DNA from 3 places in the Arthrobacter sp. NPDC097144 genome. Region 3 is predicted to be linked to each of the others. Evidence: riboswitches for the same ligand, from Rfam matches in the RefSeq annotation. Region 3 holds a riboswitch; each other region holds the start of a gene.
The links. A riboswitch is a leader RNA that binds a small molecule or an ion and turns the genes downstream of it on or off. The one in region 3 is predicted to bind S-adenosylmethionine.
Positions count from the first base shown of each region.

Region 1 (7,363 bases), on a different contig from region 3:
TACCGCGTAGTCGCTGTCCTGCTTGCGACGTGCGCGGCCGTGCTCACCCGGCGGGTAAGGACGACGCTCGAAGTACTTGGCTGCCTTGGGGGTCAAAGCAATGCCGAGGGCGCGCGAAGCGCGGGCCTGACGGCGTGCACGTGTGTTGTTAGCCACGTTCACCTTTCACTGTTTTGGCGGTTTGGCCACCATGGCCCTGGCTTGCGCCGGGATACCGCGATGACTGATACGTAAGTACTGGCCTCCATTAGGGAGAGCTCGGGCCAACCGCTGCCTTCTGCTACAGAAACGGCGCCGGGCACACCTGACGCTCGTAAAAGCGAAAAGGGGGCTTGGCGTCGCACTTGCCAGTCAACCATCAATGCTAGCACGCAGCAGCAGGCGCACGGGTCCGCCGCGGGGTGCCCGCGCCGCCTGTACTGCACCCTCCATTTTCCCGCCGCTTCACTTCCCGCGGACAATCCCCCGCAGCCGCTCCAGCCGCGCAGCGATGTCGCGTTCCACTCCGTTGACCGTCGGCTCGTAATAATTGCGGCCCACCAGGTCATCCGGCGGGTACTGCTGCCGGGCCACGCCGTGCGGTGAGTCATGGGAGTAGATGTATCCCTTGCCGTGCCCGAGCTGCTTGGCTCCGGGATAGTGCGCGTCCCGCAGGTGGGCAGGAATCCCCTGTCCCCGGCCGGCCCGCACGTCAGCGATGGCGGCATTGATGCCGTTGTAGGCGGCGTTGGACTTGGGTGCGGTGGCAATGTGGACCACTGCCTCGGCCAGGATGATCCGGCCCTCCGGCATGCCGATCATCTGCACCGCCTGGGCGGCAGCGACGGCGGTCTGCAGCGCGGTGGGATCCGCCATGCCCACGTCCTCGGCGGCGGAAATCATCAGGCGGCGGGAGATGAACCGCGGGTCCTCCCCCGCTTCGAGCATCTTGGCCAGGTAATGCAGGGCCGCGTCCACGTCGGAGCCGCGCAGGGATTTGATGAAGGCACTGGTGACGTCGTAGTGCTGGTCTCCGGCCCGGTCATAGCGCAGCGCCGCCACGTCCAGCGCCTTCTCTGCATCGCTGAGGGTGACCTCCGGGATGTCCGCACCCGCGGTGCGTTCGGAGTACGCGACGCCGGCCGCGGCTTCCAGTGCGGTCAGGCCGCGCCGGGCGTCCCCGGCGGCCAGGCGCACCAGGTGTTCCAGGGCCTCGTCGCTGAGGCGGACCCGGCCGGCGAGGCCGCGCTCATCTTCCACGGCGCGCTTGAGCAGGGCGGCAATGTCATCCTCGGTGAGTGGCTTCAGGGTCAGCAGCAGGGAACGCGAGAGCAGCGGGGAGACCACTGAGAAGGACGGGTTCTCCGTAGTGGCGGCCACCAGGACCACCCACCGGTTCTCCACGCCCGGCAGCAGGGCATCCTGCTGTGCCTTGTTGAAGCGGTGGATCTCGTCCAGGAACAGCACGGTGGTGATGCGGTGCAGGTCGCGGTTGGTGAGCGCTTCCTCCATGACCCGGCGGACGTCCTTGACGCCGGCGGTGATCGCGGACAGTTCCACGAACTTCCGTCCGGATCCTCGCGCCACCACATGCGCCAGCGTGGTTTTGCCGGTTCCCGGAGGCCCCCACAGCATGACCGACGACGGCCCGGCGGGACCGCGGTCATCGGCTGACTCCGCCAGGGTGCGCAGCGGTGATCCCGGGCCGAGCAGGTGCTGCTGGCCCACAACTTCATCGAGGGTGCGCGGACGCATCCGCACCGCCAGCGGGCTGCGCGGACGCTTGGGGGCGCCGTCGTCCTCGCCTGCACCGAAACCTGCGCCGTCGTCGTACTGGTTGTCCGTGCCCGTGGCACTGTCACTGTCGTCGCTGCTGAACAAATCACTCACGTCCCAAGGCTACTCGTGCCGTAGCGTGGGAGTTGGTCCGGCAGGTGCCGGCCGCTGCGACACGCTCGGTGGGCAGCATCACCAGGAGAATCGCGATATGCCCGCCACACGCCACACCTTCGTTTCTGCGCAGCGCCTGCCGGGCTGGTTGGACCGCCTGGCCGCCGGGAACGGTGAGCTGGACATCACACCCGAACACGGCGGACTGCACGTCCGCGCCGCCAACGGAACCGAAGCGGATCTGCGGGCGCCCTGGCCCGACGACGGACGCCCGGGACGCGGGACCAGCGACGTCGAACGCCTGGCCTCCCTGGCCGGCCAGTCCCGCACCCTCGGGATCGTGCTGCTGCGCCGCGGAGGGTACGCCGCCGGTGTGGCCCGAGAGGGGCTGCTGCTCGCGTCCAAGGCCGGCAACCGGTACGTGCAGTCCCGAACCGCGGCCGGCGGCGGGTCGCAGCAGCGTTTTGCCCGGCGCCGGGCCAACCAGGCGGACGCGCTGGTGGAGACCGCCGCCGAGCAGGCCGCGCGACTTTTCGCCGGCCATCCGCCGGAGTACCTCGTATTCGGCGGAGACCGGACGCTGACTGAACTGCTGGCCCGGCAGAAGGTTTTTGCTCCGTGGAGCAGTCTGCCGCGGCTGCAGCCCCTCGATGTCCAGGACCCCAAGCTGGCCGTGCTGGCTCAGGCGGCGAAGGATGCCTGCTCGGTTTCCATCCGGATTACGGTGCCCTGAGGGTTCCGTACTGCAGTTTCACCCGGGGAACAACCTGCGGACGCTGGCCTGTGCGGGTTCTTCAGCCGCGTGCCGGTACCTGGTTCCCGCCCACAGGCTCACTGCTTCGGGGTTCCCGGATGCCGCTGCTGCTGCACGGAGCGGCCCGGTGATCTGGTTCAGGAACGGATAGGCGTCCGGGGCATCCGGATGGGCGCGCATGAAGCCGTTGGTCAGCCCGCGGGCCGGACGGCCGGAGAAGGCACGGGTAACCGAGGTGCGCGGGTCCCTGCGTCCTAGGACGGCATCGCGGAGGGCAGTCCGGTGCACCGCCGAGGTGCCTGCCTCATTGGCCAGCAGCAGCAGGGTTCCCACCTGAACCGCCGAGGCTCCTGCGGCGAGGGCAGCGGCGGCATCGTGCCGGGTGGAAATTCCGCCGGCAGCCACCAGCGGCAGCGGGCAGGCTTGTCGAACCTCATCCAACAGGTCCGTCAGTGAGGCTTCTCCGGGTGTCTTCCCGCTGTCCAGGGTTCCGCGGTGTCCGCCGGCCTCCGGACCCTGCACACACAGCAGGTGCGCACCCGCTGCTGCAGCGGCTCTGGCCTCCTGTTCGTTGGTGACCGTGACCACGGTGCAGATGTCCTGTCCGGCAAGCTCCGCGAACACATCCGGCCCCGGCAGCCCGAAGGTGAAGGACACGGCGGGAACCCGTTCCCGCAGGACCAGCTCCAGTTTGGCCTGCCAGCAGTCGTCGTCCTGCGGATCGGGAAATCCCGGTTCGGGGATTACTGTTCCGGCCGGACCCTCCTGTGCCGCGGCGGCCAGGGCCTCGCGGTAGGCCAGCGAGGCCGCGAGCTTACCGGCCTGCTTCTCCTGCGACGTATCGGCATACGTGTTGGCATGATCGGGCACAAAGATATTCAGGCCGAAAGGCCGCCGGGTCAGTTCGCGGGTCCGGGTGATCTGACCGCGGACAGCGTCGGGACTCTTGTACCCTCCAGCAAGGAATCCGAGCCCTCCGGCGTTGCTGACCGCTGCGGCCAGCTCCGGCGTGGAGGGTCCACCGGCCATCGGCGCGCCAAGGACCGGAAGCGACAGCGAATTCAGGGTGAACATGGTTCCGGCCTAGAGCGTCACGGTGCCGTCGATGCAGGTGACCGTGGATCCGCCCACCCAGATTTTGCCGTCGCGCGTGAAGACCCGCACCCGCCCGGAGCGCTGGACGGCAGTTCCCTGCGTGACGACGTAGCGGTCCGGCGCCAGATTCGCTCCGATCAGCCACTGGGCCAGGCCGGCGTTGAGGCTTCCCGTCACCGGATCCTCGGCAACGCCCAGTCCCGGCACAAAGGCACGCACTTCAAAGTCCGTTTCAGCATCCGCCGGCTGCGCTCCGATCACGCCCACGCGCAGGTTGCCCATGACGGCAGGGTCCGGTGACAGACCCAGGACAGTCGCGGCGTCGGGCAGCAGGAGTCCGAGCCAGCCGGGTCCGTTGTCAATCCAGTTGGAAGCCAGCACCTGTCCCGGTTCCAGGTGCAGGGCCCGCCGCGCCTGGTCCAGGATTTCTTCCTCCAACGGACCCGAGCGCTGCAGCGGCGGGGCGGCAAACGCGGCGATGCCGGCATTGGCGTGCAGCGTCACCAGGCCGATGCCGCACTCCTGGACGACGACGTCGGGATAGCGGCGCTTGGCCCCGGTTTCCAGCCAGGCGTGGCAGGTTCCCAGGGTCGGATGTCCCGCGAACGGGAGTTCCCCGCCCGGGGTGAAGATCCGCACCCGGTAGTCGGCGCCGTCCACCGTGGGCGGCAGCACGAACGTTGTCTCGGACAGGTTGGTCCACCGCGCGAAGGACTCCATATCCGCGTCGGTGAGGCCCTCCGCTTCCAGCACCACCGCCAGGGGGTTGCCCAAATACGGTTCGCTGCCAAAAACGTCCACCTGTTTAAACCACCGCTGTCTCATGGTGAAAACTGTATCCCTTCGGTTGCGGGAGTTTTATGAAGCGGAGTTTTACGAACTGTGGCGGGGGTTTGCGCCTCGGTGCAGCCGGGCCTACCGTGGAACCAGAATCATGAGTCCCAGCCACAGGCCCTGGCCGGCTGGGCGGCAACCCTCTCGCCGTAGCGGGGTGCTCCAGGTGACGATTCGGCCGCCGGTTCTTCCAACCGGTCCGGCAAGTACCGCGTTTCGCTGCCGTGCTGGTCACGGCCGCCGGGCGCTTGAGGCAGAGGACCTTTTCCGCATGACGCTCACAACCGACCTTCAGCCGGCCGCCCTGCGCCGGGCCTTCTCCCGATTCCCCTCCGGCATTGCCGCTCTGTGTGCCGTGGTGGACGGCGAACCGCAGGGCATTGTTGCTTCCTCCTTCACCGTGGGCGTTTCCATGGATCCGCCGCTCGTGCTGTTTGCCGTGCAGAACACGTCCCGGACCTGGCCGCTTCTGCGGGGCGCAGCCAGGATCGGAGTCTCTGTCCTGGGTTCCGGGCACGAGGGCATCTGCCGGCAAATTGCGTCCAAGTCCGGTGATCGTTTTGCCGGCCTTAGCCTGCACACTGACGACTCCGGCTCCCTGTTCCTGGACCGGGCTGCCCTGTGGCTGGAATGCTCCGTGGAGAACGAAATTCCCGCCGGAGACCATGCCGTGGTGCTGCTGCGCGTCCACGGCCATGCCGCCCATGACGATGCCCGCGAGCCGCTGGTCTTCCACGGCTCAGCCTTTCGGCATCTGGGCGTCCCGTCCTTCGCCTGACTTCACGCGGCACCACCGTTTTGGGAAATTCCGGCCACTTTGGGAAATTCCGGCCGCTGCGGACCGTCCGGATTTTCCCAAACCGCACGAAATCGGACCTGATATTCCACGGGTTTATGACAGCGGCCGTCCGTTACCAATCCTTTACATTTGTAGCCGGGGCCACTATCGTTCTTCGGATTACTTCGGAAGGAAGTAGCGGAGATGGCCAGAAACAGAAATGCCAATGGAACATCACGGAATAAGGCAAGGCCCGGCAGCGCGTCGGATTTGCCGTTTATGCAGAAGGCCCTGCTTCCCGCAGCGGCGCTGGGCATGGTGCTGACAGGGTGCAGCGCCCAGGAGGAGCCCGAGGCCGTTTCCTCTCAACCGGCCACATCGGCGGCCACTGCCGAGGAGACCGCCACGGCGTCCCCCTCAGCCCGTTCTTCCAGCCGGAGCAGCATCGGCGTGGAAGTGCCCCCCGGAAGCACGGAGCCTCCTGTCCCCAATGACCCGGCCATGACGGCACTGTTCCGGGCGGACAATCCCATCAGTCTTGAGAGCTACTTCCAGCAAAACCCCAAGTGGCGTCCACTCAACGCCGACCTTGTACTCGAGGAACGCGGCACCGGGAGGAGTACCTTCGATCTGCCCCGGGTGGAACCGGGGACCAGCTTCAGCGTGTTCCTCACCTGCAACCAGCCCGGGGATTACAGCATCGAGGTCCTGGACGCTGGTTCTGGCCCGGTTACCGCTGCCAGCAGCAACAACTGCAATTGGCCGGTTCTGACGTCTTTCGAACACATCGTCACACCCGATCAAACCCCGGCATCCATCACAGTGGACGGCCCGGACGGAGATTACTGGCTTGTTGTCTACAATTTGCCGGTCCCCACTATGGCGCCCGAAACGTCCATGGGGCCCGCAACTACGGCACCCGCACCGGGCTAAAAAAGGCTGTCGGAATAAATTACCGAGAATTACCGGCGCGCAGAAACATGAAAGTGCCCGGCCGCATCAACGGCCGGGCACTTTCATCATTCTGGAATCCTGCGAAAGACCTAGTCCTTCTTGGCGTCGTCCTTCTTGGCCTCAGCCTTCTTCTCCGGCTTGAAGTCCACGCCGGCTTCCTTGCGCTGCTGGGCAGTGATCGGAGCCGGTGCCTGGGTCAGCGGGTCGTAGCCGCCGCCGGACTTCGGGAAGGCAATGACGTCGCGGATGGACTCGCTGCCGGACAGCAGGGCAACCACGCGGTCCCAGCCGAAGGCGATGCCGCCGTGGGGCGGTGCGCCGTACTTGAAGCCCTCAAGCAGGAACCCGAACTTCTCCTGTGCGTCCTCCTGCGAAAGGCCCATGACCTTGAAGACGCGTTCCTGTACGTCACGCTGGTGGATACGGATGGAGCCGCCGCCGATTTCGTTGCCGTTGCAGACAATGTCATAGGCGTAGGCCAGCGCCGACGCGGGATCCGTGTCGAAGGTGTCCATGAACTCGGGCTTCGGGGAGGTGAAGGCGTGGTGGACGGCCGTCCAGGCTCCTCCGCCCACTGCCACGTCACCGGCGGCGACGGCAGCGGAAGCCGGCTCGAACATGGGTGCGTCAACAACCCAGACGAAGGCCCAGTCGTTGGGGTCGATCAGGCCGGTGCGGTGGCCGATTTCCACGCGGGCTGCGCCGAGCAGGGCACGGGCTTCGGTTGTCTCGCCGGCACCGAAGAAGATGCAGTCTCCGGGCTTGGCGCCAACCTTTTCCGCGAGGTTTTCGCGCTCAAAGTCGGTGAGGTTCTTGGCAACGGGGCCGGTCAGCGTGCCGTCTTCCTGGATCAGCACGTAGGCCAGTCCCTTGGCGCCGCGCTGCTTGGCCCATTCCTGCCAGGCATCCAGCGTGCGGCGGGGCTGCGAGGCACCGCCGGGCATCACGACGGCGCCCACGTAGGGAGCCTGGAACACGCGGAAGGTCGTGTCCTTGAAGAATTCCGTCAGGTCCGTCAGCTCCAGGCCGAAGCGCAGGTCCGGCTTGTCGGATCCGTAGCGGGCCATGGCGTCCGCGTA
Region 1 covers NZ_JBIWDW010000002.1:322,624-329,986, reverse strand. The annotation lists gene rpsD (30S ribosomal protein S4) at 1-156, opposite strand, end outside; gene ACIQXM_RS05215 (replication-associated recombination protein A) at 445-1,734, opposite strand; gene ACIQXM_RS05210 (acVLRF1 family peptidyl-tRNA hydrolase) at 1,967-2,602, shown strand; gene ACIQXM_RS05205 (nitronate monooxygenase) at 2,621-3,697, opposite strand; gene ACIQXM_RS05200 (PhzF family phenazine biosynthesis protein) at 3,707-4,543, opposite strand; SAM riboswitch class IV at 4,649-4,767, shown strand; gene ACIQXM_RS05195 (flavin reductase family protein) at 4,824-5,330, shown strand; gene ACIQXM_RS05190 (hypothetical protein) at 5,610-6,263, shown strand; gene aspS (aspartate--tRNA ligase) at 6,374-7,363, opposite strand, start outside.
Region 1: it holds a riboswitch for S-adenosylmethionine, as region 3 does, so the genes downstream of both, ACIQXM_RS05195 (flavin reductase family protein) here and ACIQXM_RS15965 (hypothetical protein) in region 3, are expected to answer to the same signal.

Region 2 (7,363 bases), on a different contig from region 3:
GCCTCAGCTGCCGGATACCTGGTGAAAAAGGCCGACGGCGAGGTGTGGCAGTGGGACATGTGGCAGGCCGGCATGGGACTGGTGGATTTCACCAACCCCGCCGCCACCGCCTGGTACCAGGACAAACTGCGCGGCCTCATCGGGCAGGGTGTGGATTCGATCAAGACCGACTTCGGCGAGCGCATCCCCACCGATGTGGTGTGGCACAGCGGCGCGCAGCCGGCGGCCATGCACAACTGGTACACCCAGCTCTACAACAAGGCAGTGTTCGAGGTCCTGGAAGAACAGCACGGGCAGGGCAACGCCGTCTTGTTCGCCCGCTCCGCCACGGCCGGCGGCCAGCAGATGCCGGTGCACTGGGGCGGAGACAACTCCTCCAGCTTCCGGTCCATGGCGGAGACCCTGCGCGGCGGACTGTCCCTGGCCCTGAGCGGCTTCGGGTTCTGGAGCCATGACATTGGCGGTTTTGAGGGCAGCCCGGATCCGGCCGTGTTCAAGCGCTGGGTCGCCTTTGGCCTGCTCTCCAGCCACTCCCGGCTGCACGGGTCCCGGAGTTACCGGGTGCCGTGGGCTTTTGACACCGGAGATGAACCGGCCGGACAGAGCGCAGTGGAGGTTACCCGCAGGTTCGCCCGGCTCAAGATGTCGCTCATGCCCTACTTCTTTGAAGTGGGCCGGCAGGCACACGAGCAGGGGCTGCCCTTTATGCGGCCGCTGCAACTGGAATTCCCCGGCGATCCGGCAGTGGATTACCTGGACCGGCAGTATCTGATCGGCAGTGACCTGCTGGTGGCCCCGGTGTTCAGCGACGCCGGAGACGTCACCTACTACCTGCCCGCCGGCACCTGGACCAACTACTTCACCGGCGAAACAGTGTCCGGCGGTGCCTGGCGCACCGAGCAGCACGGCTTTGACAGCCTGCCGCTGTGGGTGCGCGGCAACGCCGTGCTGGTCACCGGATCCCGGGAAGACCGGCCGGACTATGACTACACGGACAACCCGCTGGTCACCGTCTACCCGGGCGCGCCCGACGGCGGGACAGCCGGCGGGACAGCCGGCGGGACAGCCGGCGGCGGTACGGAACCCGCCGCCGTCGTCGTCGAAAAAACCGTGCGGATCACCAACCCGGACGGCACCGAGGTGACCATCGCCGCGCAGATCGGCGCTTCCGAAACCACCCTGATCCGTTCCGACGGCGGCGCCTTCCGGGCACGCCTGGGCAACGGCAGGATTGTCAGTTCAACCCAAGGAAAGGCAGTACTCCAGTGACATCGTCTCCCACCGCTTCAAAAGACCTGAGCCCGGATTACCGGGACGAGGGCCTGGTCTTCGGACCGGACTTCATCTTCGGCTCGGCCACCGCGTCGTACCAGATTGAGGGTGCCTTCAACGCGGACGGCCGCGGCCCGTCCATCTGGGACACCTTCAGCAAAACCCCCGGCAAGGTCTGGAACGGAGACACCGGGGATGTGGCGTGCGATCACTACCACCGGCTGGAAGAGGACCTGGACCTGATGCAGAAACTGGGTCTGGAAGCCTACCGGTTCTCCATTTCCTGGTCCCGCATCCAGCCCACCGGCCGCGGTCCGGTCAACGAGACCGGCATGGCTTTCTACGAACGGCTCGTGGACGGGCTGATCGCCCGGGGCATCAAGCCGCTGGCCACCCTCTACCACTGGGACCTGCCGCAGGCGCTCGAGGATGAGGGCGGCTGGACCAACCGGGAGACCACCTACGCCTTTGCCGACTACGCCCGGCTGGTGGGTGAGCGGCTCGGCGACCGCATCACCGGCTGGATCACGCTGAACGAGCCCTGGTGCTCCGCCTACCTGGGCTACGGCTCCGGTGCGCATGCTCCGGGACGGACCAGCGACGTCGAAGCCCTCACCGCCGTCCATCACCTGAACCTGGCCCACGGCCTGGCCGTGAAGGAACTGCGCCGCGTGGTGTCCGCCGGCGCCGAGATTGCCGTGACACTGAACCTGCACGTGTTCCGGCCCGAGGGCGAGACCGGCCCCGAAGCCGTGCGCCGGGTGGACGGGCTGGCCAACCGGCTGTTCCTGGATCCGATGCTCAACGGCACCTACCCGGAGGACGTCCTCGCGGACACCGCCTCCATCACGGACTGGTCTTTCATCCAGGACGGTGACACCCAGCTGATCTGCCAGCCCCTGGATTTCCTGGGCATCAACTACTACTCCACCAACCGGGTGCGGATCTGGGACGGCAAGGGCGAGCGCGTCAACGCTGACGGACACAAGCCCGCCGAAGGCACCGCCTGGCCCGGCGCCGGCGTCGTCGAATTCGTCGCCCAGCCCGGCCCGTACACGGAGATGGGCTGGAACATTGACCCGGCCGGGCTGGAAGACCTGCTGGTCTCGGTGCATGAGCGCTGGCCGGATCTGCCGCTGATGGTGACCGAAAACGGCGCCGCGTTTGCGGATGAGCTGGTGACCGGGGAGGACGGCGCGCCTGCCGTGCACGACGTCGAACGCACCGATTACCTGCACCGCCACTTCGCTGCCGCGCACCGCGCCATGCAGCGCGGCGTGGACCTGCGCGGCTACCAGGTGTGGTCGTTGATGGACAACTTCGAGTGGGGCTACGGCTACTCCAAGCGCTTCGGCATTGTGCGCGTGGATTACGACACCCTGGAGCGCACCCCGAAGGACAGCGCCCTCTGGTACTCGCGGCTGATCGCCGAACGCGTGCTCCACGCAGGTTAACGCTTCCTGCCTCTGCAGGCGGTAGCGAAACAGGTGAGGGCTCCGGGGTTTCCGGAGCCCTCACTCGTCTGCGGTCCGAATCCGTGCCTTATGCGGTGGGCGGTGCCGGAACGGCCGACGGTTCGGCGGGAGCGGTGAAGCCTGCTGTGGAGGACGGCGCCTGAGCCGGTTCCGAGCTCAGTTCCACCGCCTCATTGTGGGCAAGCCCGGCGGTTTCTCCGCCGTCGGCCACGAACTCGGCGCCGGTGGAGAAGCTGGATTCATCACTGGCCAGGAACAGCACCAGGTTGGCGATCTCCCCGGGTTCGCCCATGCGGTGCAGCGCGACGTGCTGCTGTCCGCCGTCGAGCCCGTCGGTCATGGGGGTGCGCACCGCTCCCGGATGCACCGAGTTCACCCGGATCCCGTACGGGCCCAGGTCAAGGGCCACCGATTTGGTCAGCCCGCGCACCCCGTACTTGGCGGCCGTGTAGCCGGGCAGGTCCTTGTAGCCCTGCAGGCCGGCAGTGGAGGAGACGTTGATGATGGACGCTGCGGCTGAACGCTTCATCGGTTCGAGGACGGCCTTGATGCCCAGGAACACTCCGGTGAGGTTCACCGCGATGATGGTGTTCCACTGCTCCAGCGTGTAGTCCTCAATGCTGCCGAAGTTGGCGATTCCGGCATTGTTGACCAGCACATCCAGTCCGCCGAAGCGGTTTTCGGCCTCCTGCACGGCGGCCGCCCAGTCCTGGGGATTCGTTACGTCCAGGTGCACATAGGCGCCCGATGCCCCGTTGCCGGCACCGAGGCTTTCGGCCAGTGCCTGGCCTTCCGCGTCCAGCAGGTCACCGATAACCACGCGTGCCCCTTCATCGGCAAGGCGCCGGGCTGCCGCCGCTCCGATGCCCCGCGCTCCCCCGCTGATCAAGACCGTTTTTCCGCTGACTCTTCCCATTGCGTTCTCCCCCATATGTTGGACTGTCCGGATGTTGGGCTGTCCCGTCATCCAACTACAGGCGGCGGGGGAAGTCACGGGTGTTCTTCGGTCCGGGAGCACCGTTTTCCGGGCGAAAGATGCTGCAGCCGGCAGCCCCGGTATGTGACGCACTGTGGCGCGTGTGTCGTTCATGACGCGCCCCAGGGATTTGTGGCGCAACACTCTGACGCATCAGGTGCATGGATTGCCACCGTCCCTGCAGGCCCCTAGATTGGACCCACCACCCATCCAGAGCGGCTGAGAGATCTGGCTCGTTGACGCCGCAGCAACCATCTTTTCCCTCCTCCGGAGGCTGAATTGAACGGTGCTAACGCCAGGACCGATGGAGCCTTGCCCGTGACACCTGTCAGCGCAATACCCTGCCGCTCGCATGGCCAGCCGGTTTTCCCGGCAGCCCCTGCGGCACTCCCTCGGCACGGACCGAGGAGCCCGAATGACCCTGTCAGTGCCTGCCGCCGTTCCGCCGGCGTTGTCCTACGAGCTGTATCCGCCCACGAGTGCCCGGACCGAAACCGCTGTGATGCGCGTTATCGAGGAGCTGGCCGGCACCTGTCCGGACTACGTTTCGGTGACCTACAACGGCAGCCCGGAACGGCGCCAGGCCTCGGTCCGGCTGCTTGAACACCTGGTGCACGCCACCCGGCTGCGGCCGCTGGGGCATCTGACCTGCGTCGGTGAAACCCGCGAGAGCCTGTGCCTGCTGGTAACCCGGCTAGTGGGGCTGGGCGTGCGCGGCGTGCTGGCGATGCGCGGTGACCTGCCGGCGGATCCCGGCGCCTTCCGGGGCGAGCTGCCGTTTGCCCGGTACCTGGTGGAGCTGATCAGGGACATCGAGGACCAGCATTCCGCAACGCTGGCCGGCGGCCGGATGGCTGTTGGCGTGGCGGCCTATCCCAACCGGCATCCGGAATCGCCCTCCTTCCAGCATGACATCGAGGTGCTGGTCTCCAAGGAACGCTCCGGCGCCAACTTTGCCATCAGCCAGGTGTATTTCGACCCCGCCGACTATGTCCGGCTGGTCACCGCCGCACGGGCCGCCGGCGTCACCATTCCGATCATTCCCGGCATCATCCCCATGTCCAGCTCCGCCCGGCTGCAGCGCCTGGCCCGGATGACCGGAGTGCATCCGGATCCTGCCCTGCTGCACCGGCTGGAGCTGGCGGGTTCGGACGCCGAGCGGCGCCGGATCGGCGTGGACGCCGCCGTTGCACTGGCCCGGACAGCGTTCGACGACGGGGCGCCGGGCCTGCACCTGTACACCTTCAACGAGGCCCGTGCCTGCGTGGAAATTGTCGAAGCCCTCAATCTTCCGGCCTCGCGCGGGGTGCCGGGTGAAACGCGCGGCGCCCGCTCCGCCTGACGGCCTTCCCGCCTGACAGCCCCCTCCCCCTTTTTCCGCTCTTTTCCGACCACTCCACACCACCGCATATCCACTTCAGACCACCGCACATCCATCGCGAATCCACCGCACATCAGGAGACAAACATGACCGCCGTCAGCATCTTCCCCGCCGCCACTGTCCTGGGCTACCCGCGGATCGGCCCCAACCGTGAACTCAAAAAGGCCCTCGACGCGCACTGGAGCGGCGCCATCAGCGAGCAGCAGCTCCTCGAGGACGCCCGGGCCCTGCAGGACCGGACGGTCAACCGCCTCGTGGAGCTCGGCCTGAATGCCGCCGACTCCTCCATTCCCGCGGACTTTGCCCTCTACGACCAGGTCCTGGACACCACCGCGGCACTCGGCGCCCTGCCGTCCCGGTTCGCTGATCTGGCCGGCGGCGACGGCGCCGTGAGCACCGCAGCTTCCTTCGTCCTCGCCCGGGGCAGCGGCGAACGCCCGCCGCTGGAAATGACCAAATGGTTTGACACGAATTACCACTTCCTGGTGCCGGAAATCGGCCCGGAAACCCCCTTTACCGCCGTCGCGCACCAGCTCGCGGACACCATCCGCCGGCACCGGGCCAACGGTGCGGTGCTTCGCCCGGTCCTCGTGGGTCCGGTGACGTATCTGCTGCTGGCCAAGGCTGAGGACGGCGCACCCGCCGGCTTTGACCCGCTGGACCGGATTGACGACGCCGTGGCCGCCTATGCAGGCATCCTCGGCCAGCTGGCCGCGGCCGGCGCCGAGTGGGTCCAACTTGATGAGCCGGGCCTGGTCACGGACAAGGGCGGCGCGCTGGCAGCCCCGGGCGGGCTGGTGGAACGGGTGTACCGGACCCTGGCGGGTATTCCCCGGGCAGCCGTCGCGGGCCCCGCCGCCGGAAACCCCGCAGCCGGAAACCCCGCCGCGGGCCGCCCGGCCCTGCTCGTGACCACCGGCTACGGAACCGCCGGAAACCCGGGAGCTCCCGGCGAAGCCCTGGCCGTGCTCGCAGCGGCCGGGGTGGAAGCCGTGCATGCGGACCTGGTTCGCGGCCAGCTGCCGTCCGCCCGGGTGCTCGCCGGCCTGGGCAGCACCGCGTTCCTCGCCGGCATTGTGGATGGCCGCAATGTGTGGCGCAACCGCCTCACCGCGTCGCTAAAGGTCCTGCAGAACCTGCAGGACTCCGCCGGAACCGTGGTTTCGGTGGGCACGGCCACCTCACTGCAGCATGTGCCGCACGACGTCGACGCCGAGGACGCGCTGCCGGCGCACCTGCCGCAGTGGCTGGCCTTCGCAGACCAGAAGGTGCAGGAAGTGGGAGTGCTGGCCCGCGGCCTGGCCGGCGGGCGGGCCGCCGTCACTGCCGAATTGCAGGAGGCCGAGGATGCCCTGCGGGACCGGGCAACTTATCAGGGCGTGGTGGTGCCCGCCGTTCGCAGCCGGGTCCGGGGCCTGAGCGAGGATGACTTCACCCGCGGTCCGGCCGAGCAGCGCGCCGCACTGCAGCAGGAGCACCTGAAGCTGCCGGTGCTGCCCACCACCACCATCGGGTCCTTTCCGCAGACCGGCGAGGTCCGCCGCGCCCGCGCGGCCGTCCGCAGCGGCAGCATCGGCGCTGCGGAATATGACCGGTTCCTGAAGGACGAAATTGCCCGCGTGGTGCAGCTGCAGGAGGACCTGGGCCTGGACGTCCTGGTGCACGGCGAGCCCGAACGCAATGACATGGTCCAGTACTTCGCCGAGAACCTGGACGGTTTCGCCGCCACCTCGCAGGGCTGGGTCCAGTCCTACGGTTCGCGGTGCACCCGCCCGTCCATTCTTTGGGGCGACGTGGTCCGCCCGGCACCCATCACCGTGCCCTGGACCACGTACGCGCAGTCGCTGACCGAGCGCCCGCTTAAGGGAATGCTCACCGGCCCCGTCACCATCCTGGCCTGGTCCTTTGTCCGGGATGACCAGCCGCTGGGCGATACCGCCCGGCAGGTGGCCCTGGCCCTGCGGGATGAGATCGCGGACCTGGAAGCCGCCGGCACCGGAATCATCCAGGTGGATGAGCCGGCGCTGCGCGAGCTGCTGCCGCTGCGTGCCAGTGACCAGAACGCCTACCTGGACTGGTCGGTGCAGTCCTTCCGCCTTGCCACCTCCGGGGTGCGGGACAGCACCCAGATCCACACGCACTTGTGTTACTCCGAGTTCGGTGAAGTCATTGCCGCGATCGACGGGCTGGATGCGGATGTGACCAGCATCGAAGCGGCACGCTCCCGCCTGGAGGTGGTGGCGGATCTGGCCGGATTCG
Region 2 covers NZ_JBIWDW010000001.1:651,528-658,890, forward strand. The annotation lists gene yicI (alpha-xylosidase) at 1-1,269, shown strand, start outside; gene ACIQXM_RS03055 (GH1 family beta-glucosidase) at 1,266-2,726, shown strand; gene ACIQXM_RS03060 (SDR family oxidoreductase) at 2,815-3,663, opposite strand; SAM riboswitch class I at 3,927-4,033, shown strand; gene ACIQXM_RS03065 (methylenetetrahydrofolate reductase) at 4,139-5,065, shown strand; gene metE (5-methyltetrahydropteroyltriglutamate--homocysteine S-methyltransferase) at 5,191-7,363, shown strand, end outside.
Region 2: it holds a riboswitch for S-adenosylmethionine, as region 3 does, so the genes downstream of both, ACIQXM_RS03065 (methylenetetrahydrofolate reductase) here and ACIQXM_RS15965 (hypothetical protein) in region 3, are expected to answer to the same signal.

Region 3 (7,363 bases):
TAGGCGAGGGGAATGGAAACGCCCAGCCCGGCAGCGAAGGCGGTCAGCAGGTCCCGGCCCTGCTGCCAGTTCCCGATGCCGCTTTCATCGTTGATGTGGGTGAGCGGTCCGGCATCGATCACCGGAATGTTCCAGGCCCGGGCCAGCAGCCGCGCGCCGGGCAGTGTGCAGTAGGGATCGTTCTCGCTGGCGATCAGCAGCCCGGGCACCGGCAGCGGGTCCAGCCTCGGATCGCGGAACGAGCCTGCGGTGTCGGGGAACGCGGGCTCGGCGGGATCAGGCGGCGCTACCAGCAGCACGCCGCGGGCGCCTCGTGGATTGCGCAGCAGCCACTCCGCGGAGGCCAGGCAGCCCAGGCTGTGAGCCACCAGAATGGTGTCACCGTTCCGGGACCCGGCGGCAGCATCCAGCGCGTCCAGCCAGTTCTCCAAATTCGGATCATCCCATGACGACGGGGCAATCCTGGACATGTCCTGCGCGTCGGCCTGCCACCGGCTTTGCCAGTGCTCGTCATTGGAACCGCCAATGCCGGGGACGATGGTCAGGTGCATGCTGTCTGCCTTTCCGTTGAAGGCCGCCGCCGGGCGGAAGCCGGGAATATCTCCTCGGAAACCGGTGCTGTTCCTGACATGAAGAAAATCGGTTTCCTGTCCTTTGGACACTACCGCGATGTGCAGGGTTCCTTTGTCCGTACCGCCCGGGACGCCCTGCTGCAGACCGTCGATCTGGCCGTTGTCGCCGAGGAGCTGGGCATAGACGGCGCGTTCCTGCGCGTTCATCACTTCGCCCCGCAGTTCGCCGCACCGTTCCCCCTGCTTTCCGCCATGGCAGCGCGCACGAGCCGGATTGAACTGGGTACGGCAGTCATTGACATGCGCTATGAAAATCCGCTGTACCTCGCGGAAGAAGCCGCGGCAACGGACCTGATCAGCGGCGGCAGGCTGCAGCTGGGCCTGAGCCGGGGTTCACCCGAGCCCGCCCTTCGCGGCTACGAGGCCTTCGGCTATGTTCCCGATCCGGGCAGCACCGACGCGGACGAGGCCCGCAAGCACACCCTGGTGTTCCGGGCTGCGATTGCCGGCGCAGGTCTCGCTGCGGCCGACCCCGTCATGACCGGCAGCTCCGGAGCACTCGCGGTTGAACCGCAGTCGCCGGGGCTCAGCGAGCGAATCTGGTGGGGGTCCGGAACACGGGCCACCGCCAAGTGGACCGGCGAGCAGGGCATGAACCTGATGAGCTCCACGCTCCTAACGGAGGACACCGGAGTTCCCTTTGACCAGCTCCAGGCCGAGCAGATTGAGGTGTTCCGCAAGGCGCGGGCCGACGCCGGCCACGAAGGCACCGGGCTGGTCTCGGTCAGCCGGAGCGTCATTCCGCTGGTGACCGAGACCGACCACCGGTACTTCGGGCTCCGGGCCCAGACGGACTCCCGTGACCAGGTGGGCCGGCTGGACGGCGGACTTGCCCGGTTCGGCAAGAGCTACATCGGTGAACCGGATGTGATCGCGGCGCAGCTCGCTGCCGATGCCGCAGTACAGGCCGCAGACACCGTGCTGATTACGGTGCCGAACCAGCTTGGCGTGGACTACAACGTGCAGCTGCTGGAGAGCCTGGTGCAGCACGTGGCACCGGCAGCGGGCTGGCGATGACATCTGCCGTCAGATGACGGTACCGGCTGTCACCGGCATGCGCTAAGGTGGTGACAGCTTCACGAGAGGCGGCCAACGCACCCGGAGGAATCCGGATCCGTAAAAGCTCCGACTGGCCTCACACCAACCCCATTGTTCGGCGGGTGGTTCGGATGACGAAGCGGCCTGACGCCACCCGGCGCAGGCAAGGACAACCTGTAAAGGAACACACTGTGAGCGCTTCCGGTGATACTCGCTGCGTCAGCTTCTGGCCCGGCCACAACATCCATCAGATCCATGGCAAACGGCTCGCGGGCTTCGACGACTGGGTGGATGCCCAAGCCTATGTAGACGTTGAACTCGGCGTGATCCAGCTGGTCGTGGACGGCCGGCAGCAGCTGATGTGGTTCCACGACCTGCCGACGCTGGCTCTGGCCCTGGAGGGCTCGGGCGGGGCCGCACAGTGGTGCGCGCAGTATTCTTCGCTCCTGGTTCCCGGCGGTTTCGACGGTCCGGCCCGGCGCTCTTTTTTCTACTTGGCCGCGCCGGAGAAGCTCCGGCCGTGTAACGGGATCAGCCCAGCAGCCGGGACCGAAGCCGCTTCATCACAGCAGGGCTGACCCCGGCGGCGCGCAGATACTGCTCCGCGTCCAGTCCTTCCAGGGCGCGGAGCAGTTCGCGGCGGCCGTCTGCCACCCGCGCGTCTTCCTGCTCCGGCGTCAGCGGTTTTTCGCGCGGGTGCACCTGAGTGGAGTGGAAAGCGTTGATGCCGCGGACGGCCTGTTCATAGTCGTCGGCGATCGCTTCCGGCGACGCTCCGGCCAGCTGCAGGAGGAGCGCGGCGATGAGCCCGGTGCGGTCCCGCCCGGCCGAGCAGTGGATGACCACGCCGCCGTCGTCGGCTTCCGCAATGGACCGGACGACCGCCGCGATCTTCTCCGGCCAGCGGCGCAGGTTTTCCCGGTAGTAGCGCGGGGAGTCCATGTAGGGACCGGTCAGCGCCGTGAATTCGGGGTCGTTCGCCTCCTGGGTGGGCCGGGTCAGGAACGTGATTCCTGCGGCAGCCTCCGCAGCCGGCAGCGGATCGGTGTCCCTGCGGCCCTGTTCCTCCGTGTTGCGGAGGTCGACGACGGTGCGGACTCCGGCGGCGCGTGCCTGTTCCCAGCCGCGCGCGGTGAGCCATTCGGACCGCCCCATGCGGAAGATCCGGCCCGGGAGGACGGCGCCGCCGGCGACCGGGATCCCGCCCAGGTCCCGTGCGTTGGCGGCGCCCTCCCAGTCCACGTCGCGGCTGCTCATGACAGCTGTCTAGGACCAGTCAAAGAAGCCCTTGCCGGACTTGCGGCCGAGCTCCCCGAGGGCCACTTTGTCACGGAGGATCTGCGGCGGTTCGAACCGCGGGCCTAGCGTGGACGCCAAGTACTCGGCGATGCCCAGGCGCACATCCAGGCCCACGATGTCGGTGGTGCGCAGCGGTCCGGTGGGGTGCTTGTAGCCCAGCACCATGGCGGCGTCGATGTCTTCGGCGGACGCCACGCCCTCTTCGACCATGCGCATGGCTTCCAGGGCAATCGCCACGCCCAGCCGCGAGCTGGCAAAGCCCGGGGCATCGTTGACGGTGACGGGCGTCTTTCCCAGGTCCCGCGCCCAGGAGACGGCGGCTTCGGCGAGCTCTTCGGAGGTCTGCTTGCCCAGCACCACTTCGATCAGGGCGGAGGCCGGCACCGGGTTGAAGAAGTGCAGGCCGCAGAAACGTTCCGGGCGCTGCAGCTTTTGTGCCAGCTCAGTCACGGAGAGCGAGGACGTGTTGGAGGCCAGCCAGGCCTGCGGATCCAGCTGTTCCTCGACCGCGGCCAGGGCAGCGGCCTTAAGGCCAAAGTCCTCCGGCACCGCTTCCACCACCAGCCCGGCCGCAGCAAAAGCAGCGTAGTCGGTGGACACGGACAACCGCCCGGTCAGGTCGGCCAGGCTTTCGGAAACGGTGGCGCGCTCAACACTTTTCGCCAGTGCGGACGCCACGCGGTCGTAGGCTGCGGAGGCGGCGTCGTCGTCGCGCTCCACGACGACGACGGCGGCTCCCGCAGTGCAGAAGGCGTGCGCGATGCCCGCCCCCATCCGTCCGCCGCCGAGCACTCCTACTGTGGAGGGAACTGCCATTACTTTTTCTTCCTCTCAAGGAACGCTGACATGCGGTCAAACTTGGCCTGCGATTCAAACAGAATCCCCTGCGCCAAATTGTCGATGGCGGGGTGGGCGTCGGCCGGGGCCGCGAACACGGTTTTGGTGAGCCGGACGGCCAGCGGATCCTGGCGGGCAATCCGGTCCGCCAGCGCTTGCGCTGCGGCCGGCAGGTCTTCCGGCTCGGCGAGCTCGGTGACAAGGTGTGCGGCCAGCGCTTCCTCGGCGTTCAGCACCCGTCCGGCCAGCAGGATCTCCTTGGCCAGCGGTTCGCCCACCAGTTCCTTCAGCCGCCAGCCGGCACCGGCAGCTGCCAGGATCCCCAGCGAGGTTTCCGGGTTGCCGATCTTGACGCGGGGTGTGCCAATCCGGAAGTCCGCGGCGAAGGCCAGCTCCGCCCCGCCGCCCAGGGCATATCCGTCCACCGCGGCGATGACCGGCATCGGCAGTTTGGCGATCCGGGCAAACACGGTGGAGTTGATGCCGCGGAGGGCGTCGTCGCGGCGGCGCTCGCGCAGCTGGGCAATGTCCGCACCGGAGGCGAACACCCCGCCGCTGCCGGTGAGGATGAGGATTCGGGGGTTCTCTTCGAGATCGGCGCAGAGCAGGTGCAGCTCATCAACCATGGCGGCGTCAATGGCGTTGCGGACCTCCGGGCGGTTCAGGACCGCGGTGACGCGGCCTTCGCCCTCGGTGACCTGCAAGGTGGTGAAGGACGAGTAGTCAGCGCCCACTTAGACAGCCTCGACCAGCATGGCGGTGCCCTGGCCAACACCGACGCACATGGTGGCAATCCCCCGTGTTGCGCCCTCGCGCTCCATCCGGTTCAGCAGCGTGATGGCAATCCGGGATCCGGAGGAACCCAGCGGGTGCCCCAGTGCAATGGCGCCGCCGTCGTTGTTCACAATGTCCTCATTCACGCCCAGCCGGCGGATGCACGCCAGCGACTGAGTGGCAAAGGCTTCATTCAGTTCAAAGGCGCCGACATCGGACAGCTTGACGCCGCTGCGGGCGAGGACCTTTTGGGTGGCGGGAACGGGGCCGATGCCCATGATTTCCGGCGGCACTCCGGCGGACGCACCGTCGACAATCCGTGCCCGGGCAGTGAGTCCGTATTCGCGGATGGCCCGCTCGGAGGCGACGATGATGGCGGAGGCGCCGTCGTTCAGGGAGCTGGCGTTGCCGGCAGTGACGATGCCGCCGGGCTTGACCACGGGGCGCAGCTTGCCCAGGACCTCGGCGGTGGTGCCCTCGCGCGGACCTTCATCGGTATCTACCACGGTGTCGCCCTTGCGGCCCGGGACCGTTACCGGAACGATTTCGGCCTTGAAATGTCCGGCAGCAATGGCGGCCAGTGCTTTTTCATGGGAGCGCACGGCGAAAGCATCGGCGTCCTCGCGGGTGATGCCGTCCACCGCCGCCAGTTCCTCGGCGGTTTCCGGCATGGAATAGGTCATCTTGCCGTCCCGGGCGAGGTCCCCGGTGGCGAAGCGCTCGTTCACGAAACGCCAGCCGATGGAAGTGTCAAAGGTTTCTCCGGGCTTGGCAAAGGCCTTGGTGGGCTTTTCAGTCACCCAGGGCGCACGGCTCATGGATTCAGTGCCGCCGGCAATGACAATATCCGCTGCTCCCGCCTTGATCATGTGCGAGGCCATGATGATGGCCGACAGCCCCGAAGCGCACAGCCGGTTCACAGTAATGCCGGGAACGTCGCTGGGGAAACCTGCCAGCAGGGCGGCCATCCGCGCCACGTTGCGGTTTTCCTCACCGGCACCGTTGGCGTTGCCGAGGATGACTTCGTCGACGACGGCGGGGTCCAGTCCCTCGCGCGCCACCAGTTCCTGCAGCGTCAGTGCCGCCAGGTCATCGGGGCGCACGCTGGACAGGGCTCCCCCGTACCTGCCCACCGGGGTCCGAACTCCGCCCACCAGAAATGCTTCCGCCATGACTGCTCCCACCGTCTGCGTGTTGCCGGCCGACGCCGGCGGACACCAATTACTGACCATTCGTTCTGTAAAGAATTGCACGGCGGAGGAACGCGGTCAATGTGGGCAGGCCAGCATGACGGACAGCTTCTGCGGACAGGACTTGTCCACAAGCCCGCAGCGAGCGGAGTAACGGCTGGTTAGGCTCGCCGCATGACATCAACTATCCAGATCTGCATTGACTGCGAAAACGCCCATGATCAGGCCGATTGGTGGGCGGAAACCCTGGGCTGGGTGCTGGAACCCACTGACCAGGAGTTCATCGAGTCACTGCTGCAGCAGGGATTCGCCGGTCCGGAGCAGCTGATTGAACACAACGGACAGCGGGTATGGAAGGATGGCGCCGCGATCTGCCGGCCGGGTGAGGAAGCGGCACCGGGCCGTCTGCGGATATTGTTCCAGCCGGTTCCGGAGCCGAAGACGGTGAAGGACCGCATCCATTTGGACGTTCGCCTGGATGGCCGGAGCATGGACGAGGCCCGTTCGGAGCTTGAAGCCAGGGGCGCAGTGTTTCTCTACGCGGCAAGCCAGGGCCCGTCCACCTGGTACACAATGGCTGATCCCGAGGGCAACGAATTCTGCATCGCTTAGGTATCGGGCGGCTTACGCCATGTGCCGCTTATTGCAGCAGCTCGGCCGGAATCGCGTAGGTCAGCAGGACGGCCAGCAGGTTCTTGGCGGCGTGCACGGCATAGGAGAGCATGAAGTTGCTGCCCGCCCAGACAAAGACGCCCACCAGCACGGCTCCCATCACCAGGTACGGCAGCAGTACGGCCAGTGCCGGCGCTTCCTTTCCCGCAACGTGGATGCCCGCGAACAGCACCACCGAAATGACGCAGCAGACCCAGATGTTCAGGTACCTGCTCAGCTTGCCGATCAGCAGATGGCGAAAAATGTATTCCTCCACGAACGGGGCGATCAGCACCAGGAGGGGAATGATCAGCAGCGGAGGAAGGGATACCACCAATCCTTGGACCGCTTCCTGGTTCACCGCCGTTTCCGGAGGCCCGGTGAGGGCCGCAGCCACGGCGGTGAGCAGGAGCATGGCAAAGACGCTGGCGGGAATCACCGCCAGCGTCAGCCAGGGACGCGCGGCAAGGAGCCGGGCCTCCCGGACGGCAAACCGCCATGAGGCCCAGAGTGCCAGCGCCCCGGCCGAGAGATAGAACACCAGATTCACCACATAGCCCGCCAGCACCGGATCCGGTATCAGCCGGGTCAGTCCGGGAATACCGAGTCCCGGTGCAAAACTGAAAATCCCAACAAACAGCACATAGAAACCGGCCGCAATAACGTCGCGGCGGGTAAACGCGCCGGACAGGGAGGCCGGCACGCGGGGGTCCGCCACGGCTAAACGGTCAGTTCCGCCATGACGCGCGGCATGGCTTCCAGGAGTTCTCCGGCCAGGAAGCTCATGGGACCCTGGGCCGCCGAGAGGCGGTCGCCTGCCGTGGAGTGCAGATAGGTTCCCCAGCAGGCGGCCTGTTCGGGGCTGGCTTTTCGGGCGAGGAAACCGGCGATGGCACCGGCCAGGACATCTCCGCTGCCGGAAGTACCCAGGCCGGAGTTACC
Region 3 covers NZ_JBIWDW010000007.1:133,799-141,161, reverse strand. The annotation lists gene ACIQXM_RS15975 (RBBP9/YdeN family alpha/beta hydrolase) at 1-551, opposite strand, end outside; gene ACIQXM_RS15970 (LLM class flavin-dependent oxidoreductase) at 630-1,649, shown strand; SAM riboswitch class IV at 1,707-1,846, shown strand; gene ACIQXM_RS15965 (hypothetical protein) at 1,862-2,248, shown strand; gene ACIQXM_RS15960 (tyrosine-protein phosphatase) at 2,202-2,927, opposite strand; gene ACIQXM_RS15955 (3-hydroxyacyl-CoA dehydrogenase family protein) at 2,937-3,785, opposite strand; gene ACIQXM_RS15950 (enoyl-CoA hydratase/isomerase family protein) at 3,785-4,540, opposite strand; gene ACIQXM_RS15945 (thiolase family protein) at 4,541-5,752, opposite strand; gene ACIQXM_RS15940 (VOC family protein) at 5,945-6,382, shown strand; gene ACIQXM_RS15935 (lysostaphin resistance A-like protein) at 6,411-7,124, opposite strand; gene ACIQXM_RS15930 (NAD(P)H-hydrate dehydratase) at 7,142-7,363, opposite strand, start outside.